Regions from separate parts of the Microbacterium sp. UBA3486 genome, predicted to be linked through region 1. Evidence: predicted binding sites of a transcription regulator. Region 1 holds the regulator's gene; each other region holds the start of a gene.
The links. The regulator LexA, encoded in region 1, represses DNA repair genes until DNA is damaged. The targets are predictions, from matches to a motif close to TCGAACANNTGTTCGA.
Positions count from the first base shown of each region.

Region 2: a site for LexA is predicted at 929-944, ahead of B2869_RS02405 (DUF222 domain-containing protein). Genes of this name have one in related genera too.
Region 3: a site for LexA is predicted at 1,391-1,406, ahead of recA (recombinase RecA). Genes of this name have one in related genera too.

Region 1 covers NZ_DFQP01000026.1:13,200-15,466, reverse strand. The annotation lists gene B2869_RS03315 (LysM peptidoglycan-binding domain-containing protein) at 1-366, opposite strand, end outside; gene lexA (transcriptional repressor LexA) at 656-1,342, shown strand; gene B2869_RS03305 (prolyl oligopeptidase family serine peptidase) at 1,437-2,267, shown strand, end outside.
Region 2 covers NZ_DFQP01000016.1:61,983-64,249, forward strand. The annotation lists gene B2869_RS02405 (DUF222 domain-containing protein) at 1-928, opposite strand, end outside; gene B2869_RS02410 (DMT family transporter) at 1,104-1,472, shown strand; gene B2869_RS02415 (DMT family transporter) at 1,469-1,792, shown strand; gene B2869_RS02420 (SDR family oxidoreductase) at 1,834-2,267, opposite strand, start outside.
Region 3 covers NZ_DFQP01000083.1:123,656-125,922, forward strand. The annotation lists gene B2869_RS12550 (regulatory protein RecX) at 1-144, opposite strand, end outside; gene recA (recombinase RecA) at 144-1,193, opposite strand; gene B2869_RS12560 (DUF3046 domain-containing protein) at 1,463-1,687, opposite strand; gene B2869_RS12565 (helix-turn-helix domain-containing protein) at 1,706-2,014, opposite strand; gene B2869_RS12570 (CinA family protein) at 2,156-2,267, opposite strand, start outside.

The sequences.
Region 1 (2,267 bases):
GTTCACGTACTGGGCCGGGATGGCGAGCGTCTGGCCGATCTGGAGTTCTCCACCGCGCAGCAGGTTCATCCGGCTGATCTCACCGATGACGTCGCGCGGGTCGGCATCGGGAGCGACGCTGGTGGCGATCGACCAGAGGGTGTCTCCCGGCATGACGGTCACCGTCTCGACGCTGACGGCGACCGAATCTGCTCCCGAAGCGATCGCGCTACCACCGCTGAGCGCCGCGAAGGCGATACCGATCGCGAGCGGGACCGAGGCGAAGGCCAGCAGCACGGCGCGGCCACGCGTCGTCAGTCGGAGTCGCGTCGTGGGACGGGTCGACGCCGGAATGACTGCTGCGGTGCTGAAGCTGATGCTGCTCATGTGGTGCTCCTTAGCCTGTCCCGGAGCGGTGAGGCCGCCGGGGAAGTTGGCGTAGCGTTCGCATTCCCGTCTCGGCCGGGAGCCGTGAATGCGAAGCTACGTACCGAAGATATCTTCGAGTTCGAACATCTGTCAAGTATTCTTCGAAACCGAATCCGGAAATGAGCCGACACGCTCGAACAGATCTTCCAGATCGGCCCGTTTCTCGGATACGGTTTCGATAAGGACACCCCACCACGGGCCTCCGACATTCGAAGAGGGACGTCGGATCACGCACTGAAGGAGCACCATGAGCGAGAACTCTGCCCCCGAGTCGGAGGCACCGCGCACGCGCCGCCGGAAGAGCCTCAGCCCGAAGCAGATGGCGATCCTCGAGGTCATCCAGAACTCGATCGCGCACCACGGTTACCCGCCGAGCATGCGCGAGATCGGCGACGCCGTCGGTCTCAAGTCCCTCTCCAGCGTCACCCACCAGCTCGGGCAGTTGGAGCTCAGCGGCTATCTTCGTCGGGACCCCGGGAAGACCCGCGCCATGGAAGTGCTCATCGACCTGCCGGGGGCCAGCACCGAGAACCCCGCCGACGTGGCGACACCGGTCGGCGATGCGGCACTGGTCCCCCTCGTCGGACGCATCGCCGCCGGTGTGCCGATCACCGCCGACCAGCAGGTCGAGGAGATCTTCCCGCTCCCCCGCCAGCTGGTGGGCAAGGGCGACCTGTTCATGCTCAAGGTCTCCGGCGAGTCGATGATCGACGCCGCCATCTGCGACGGCGACTGGGTCGTCGTCCGTTCACAGAACAGCGCCGAGAACGGCGAGATCGTCGCGGCGATGCTCGACGGCGAGGCCACCGTCAAGGTGCTGCGCCGTCGCGACGGCCACACCTGGCTGCTCCCGCGCAACTCGGCGTTCGAGCCCATCCTGGGAGATGAAGCCGTGATCCTCGGCAAGATCGTGGCGGTGCTCCGCGCGGTCTGAGACGAGAGCACGACGAAGGCCCTCCCGGTTTCCCTGGAGGGCCTTCGTGTGCGCCCCGCGTGACGCTCGCGTCAGCGCCCCATAGGCTCGAAGCATGACGTCGTCCCCCTACGGTTCCTGGCCTTCGCCTTTCTCCGCGGCCTCAGTCGCGGCAGCTTCTCCTCGCATCGACGGCGCCCGCTTCGTCGGCACGGACATCTGGTGGGGTGAGTCGGTTCCGTCCGAGAAGGGACGGGTGACGGTACGGAGTTCCACGGGCGCCGAGGTCCTCCCCGCGCCCTGGAACGCCCGCTCCCGCGTGCACGAATACGGTGGAGGCGCCTGGACGGCGGACGATCGGGGGGCGCTGTACTTCGTCGACGCCGGTGACCAGCGGGTGCGCCGCCTGACCCCCGACGGGGATCTCGTCACGCTCACCGCTGCCGGGCCCGCGCACGGAGGTCTGCGCGTGCAGGACGGACGTCTGCTCGCCGTGCGCGAAGACCTCTCGACCACACCGCACCTCCGTGCGATCGTCGAGATCCCGCTCGACGGCTCCGCCGCAGAAGATGCGTCCGCGGTCAGCGTGATCGTGCAGGGCGAGGGATTCTTCGCCCACCCCGCACTCTCTCCTGACGGGACCCGCGCCGCGTGGGTCGCCTGGGAACGGGGGAGGATGCCGTGGGAGAGCGCGTGCGTGCAGGTCGCCGAGGTCGACGGAGGCCTCCCGCGGACGATCCCGTCACGAGCGGCGCTGCAGCCCGAGTGGCTCAGCGACACGGAACTGGTCTTCGCCGACATCGCCGATGACCGCTGGACACTCCACCGCGTCGCCATCGACGGGGTGACGCCTTCCGGACCCCCGCGGCCGCTGGCCCCGTCCGATGCCGACACGGGCTACGGGCTCTGGGTGCTCGGCAACCGCTGGTATCAGCCGTTGGAGGAC
Region 2 (2,267 bases), on a different contig from region 1:
CGGTCCCGGCCTCCAGATCATCGAGGCCCACCCGCACGATCACCCTCGCACCGGCGACCGGAACCCGCCGCTCACACCCGAGCACATGCGCACAGAACACCGAAAGAGCATCCGCCTGAATCATCGGCACCGTCCGCCGATCCCCATCAGACGCGCCCGCATCGGGCGCGCCCTTCCGCGCCGCGAACACCGCCGTCACGAACCCCCGGATCGCCGTCACCACCGGCGCCGCGGTCTCCACATCGAGAACCGCGTTCAGATGCACCATCCCGTCCCGCTCGAACAATGACAACGCCCGCCTGCCACGGCGCTCTTCCTCACGCGGCTCCACCCCATCCGGGTCGAGCCACGCCTCCACCCGCACCACGAGCGTGCGCACACCATCGAGTGCCATACCATCGGCAGACTCCACCAGCAGCCGCTCCCCCTCAGCGATCCGCTCCACCCCCGCCACAACCCGGCACCGATCCAGCGCCGCGATGATCAACGCCGCCGCCGGAGCCCCCAGCACCCCCGCATCCAGCGCCTCGCTCACCAACGGATACCTCGCCGGCAGACGCGCCCCCAGAAGATCACTCCGCGGCGCCGTCGCCTCACCCACCCTGACCAACCGCGACGCCTCACCCGTCGACACCCCCGTCGCGGCCGCGATCAACGTCGCCGGACTCCGGAAACCCTGCTGCTTCGCCAGACTCCCCGCACCCAGCTCCGCACGCGACTCCCGAGAGATGCACGCCGCCACCGACACATGCACCGCATCCAACCGACGCCGCAACACCCCGATCGACGCGCTCACCACGATCAGCTGCTCCCGCGACAACTCCCCCGAATCACCCACGCCCGCCCACACCTCATCCAAGCGAGACATCGCCTCATGCAACGCGGTCAAATTCGACATACTCGATTTTACCGCGAACACCACCGACATTCGAAGCTATATTCGAATCCATGCCGGCATATCAGCGGTGACACGATCCCTCTCCTGTCCGACGTCGACAGCTCGCTCCCGTCCCGCTCTCGACCGCCATCGATTCCACTCGCGCCGGGAATCCTGCACGCCACCCTCGCGTTCTCCCCCTCGGACCCTCCACGAAAGGCCCCCGATGACAGATCGCCCTCGCCGTTCGGCTTGGCCGCCCCTCCTGCTCGCGATCGCACTGGAGGTCACCGCGACCCTCTCACTACGCGCGGCCGAAGGGTTCACACATCCGCTCTGGCTGATCGTCGTGGTTCTGGGCTACTCCGGCTCACTGTGGCTGCTGTCGGTGGTGCTCGATCGCGGCATGGCCGTCGGGGTCGCGTACGGCATCTGGTCGGCGATCGGAGTCGTGCTGACCGCTGTGCTCGGCACCGTGCTGTTCGGCGAGCTGCTGGGACCGGTGCAGATCGTCGGCGTCGGCGTGATCGTGGTCGGCGTGCTGCTCGTCGAGCTCGGCTCCCACACGCGCGAGACCAGGGAGGTGGCGCCGTGACCTGGCTGCTCCTCTCCCTCGCGATCGCCAGCGAGGTCACCGCGACGTTGAGTCTGCGCGCATCCGAGGGGCTGCGACGTCGCCGTTGGATCCCCGTGATCGTCGTCGGCTACCTCGCGGCATTCACACTGCTCGGCACGATCCTGGCGATGGGAATGCCGGTGGGCGTCGCCTACGGAATCTGGGCCGCCGCCGGCGTCGCACTGACCGCCGTGCTGGGACGGGTGATCTTCAAGGACCACTTCTCGGCGATGATGGCCGTCGGCGTCGCACTCATCGCCGTCGGGGTCGGGATGATCGAGTTCGGCGGCGGGCACTGACGATCGCCAGCGCCGCCGACTGATCGAGCGCCCCGCACCCCTCAGTACTGCGCCGAGAACGCGCCGTCGGACTTCAGCAGTTGCCCGGAGATCCAGCGCCCCTCGTCCGACACGAGGAACTCCACCACCGCAGCCACGTCCGCCGGCTGCCCGAGGCGCCCGAGGGGCGTCATCCCGGCCAGACCCGTGCGCGTGTCGTCGTCCATCCAGCCGGTGTCGATGGGGCCCGGGTTCAGCACGTTCGCCGAGATCCCGCGCGGACCGAGCTCGCGCGCCGCAGAGATCACGAGGCGGTCGAGGGCACCCTTGGATGCGCCGTACGGGAGGTTGCCGGTGACGTGGTCGCTGGTGAGCGCGAGGATGACTCCCCCCTCGTCGCCGATCTGCCGCGCGAACGCGGCGATCAGCAGCAGAGTCGCCCGCGCGTTCACGGCAACGTGCAGGTCGAAGCTCTCGGCGGTCGTGTCGAGGATGC
Region 3 (2,267 bases), on a different contig from region 1:
GCTGGCGCGGGGATCGTCCGTCGACTGGTCGTCGCCTTCCGCCAGGCGAGGCGGCGGCGTGTGCGTTTGCTTCTTCGACCCGCCGCCGAAGAGGGGGATGATGGGGGCGATCCGGTCGGGATCGCCCCCACGCGTGTCGTTCATCAGGCCGGACGACGCTCAGCGAGCTCGTCTGCAGCTGCCGGTACCGAAGCGGGGCCGCCGATACCGAGCTTCTGCTTGATCTGCGTCTCGATCGCCAGCGCGATATCAGGGTTGTTCAACAGGAAGGTACGCGCGTTCTCTTTGCCCTGGCCCAACTGGTCACCGTCGTAGGTGTACCACGAGCCCGACTTCTTCACGATGGCGTGCTCGACGCCGAAGTCGATCAGGCTGCCCTCACGGGAGATGCCGACGCCGTAGAGGATGTCGAACTCGGCCTGCTTGAACGGCGGTGCCATCTTGTTCTTGACCACCTTGACCCTGGTGCGGTTTCCGACGGCGTCGGTTCCGTCCTTGAGGGTCTCGATACGACGGATATCCATGCGCACCGAGGCGTAGAACTTCAGCGCCTTACCACCGGCGGTCGTCTCGGGCGAACCGAAGAAGACGCCGATCTTCTCGCGAAGCTGGTTGATGAAGATCATCGTCGTGTTGGTCTGGTTCAGGCCACCGGTGAGCTTACGCAGCGCCTGCGACATGAGTCGCGCCTGCAGACCGACGTGCGAGTCGCCCATCTCGCCCTCGATCTCGGCGCGAGGCACGAGCGCCGCCACGGAGTCGATGACGATGAGGTCGATGGCTCCCGAGCGCACGAGCATGTCGGCGATCTCGAGGGCCTGCTCACCGGTGTCGGGCTGCGACACCAGGAGCGCATCGATGTCGACGCCGAGCTTCGCAGCGTAGTCGGGGTCGAGCGCATGTTCCGCGTCGATGAACGCGGCGATGCCACCTGCGCGCTGAGCGTTCGCGATCGCATGCAGGGTGAGGGTCGTCTTACCCGAGGACTCCGGTCCGTAGATCTCGACGATTCGACCACGCGGGAGGCCTCCGACGCCGAGAGCGACGTCGAGGGCAATGGAGCCGGTGGGGATGACCGCCACGGGGGCGCGCTCATCGCTGCCCAGCCGCATGACCGAGCCCTTTCCGAACTGGCGATCGATCTGGGCGAGGGCGGTCTCGAGGGACTTCTCGCGGTCGGCGGGTGATGGCATGATGTGCTCCTTCTGCGCGCGTGATGCCGCCTGTAGGCTGTCGCGGCTCTCCCGGTTGGGAGAAACTCTCCGACAAGGCGTAATGGCTCTTCGGCTTGTTTTCCACCGTAGGAGAGGCCACCGACATCGACGCGGAGAGCTCACATACCGTGCAGAACAGATTCCCTGAACCACTTGTGCAGAAGACTACGCCCGCTTCGAACAGATCTTCGACGACACGCCGTGAATCTCAGGTCGTGTCCCGTAGGCATCGGAGATCGACGAACGACTCAGCGTCCGCGCGGCTCCTGCCGACCGACGCCATGTCGCCTGTTCTCCGGAACATCCATCTCGACGCACAGCGCCAACCAGATATCGCGTGGCGGTGTTCCCTCGGCCAGCGCCTCGAGCGCTGTTCGACCGCCGACAGCGCTGAGCGTCAGGTCGTTCACCAGAGAGGACGCGCGTGCCTGGAACTCGGTCTCGACGGCGCGGAGGAACTCGCTACGACGCATGGCTTCCCCGACCGGGGATCAGTGCAGCGAAAGCTGAGGTTCGATCGACGCGACGAGGTCGTCGGGAACGACGTCCGGAAAGACCTGGATGCCCTCGAGCACCGAGATGCGGTCTCCGACCTCGCGCATGATCGTCGAAATGGGAACGTCGAGCGCGTCGGCGACGGAAGCGAGGATCTCGCTCGACGCCTCCTTCTGCCCACGCTCGACCTCGCTGAGGTAGCCGAGCGCAACCGACGCCTTGCTTGCGACCTGCCGGAGCGTGCGCCCCTTCTGCAGGCGGAAGTCCCTCAGCACATCGCCGATTTCCTGTCGTACAAGAATCATCGGAACCTCCTCCCCATGTGATCGTTCGAGGTCTCCCCCGATGAGACAGCCAGTCTAGTACCCCTGGCATGCACAGAATCTACCCCTGCACTCTGTGGTTTAAGTGTGAGCACATCAGAGACAACCACCCCGGCGGTCCTGCTATTCCGCCAGCATCGCGCACAGTTCTTCGAGCGCTGCCGCGACCGTCTGCGCGCGGATCGAGTCGCGATCTCCGAGGAAACGGAAGGCCGTCGTCCTCATCGCCGCCGGC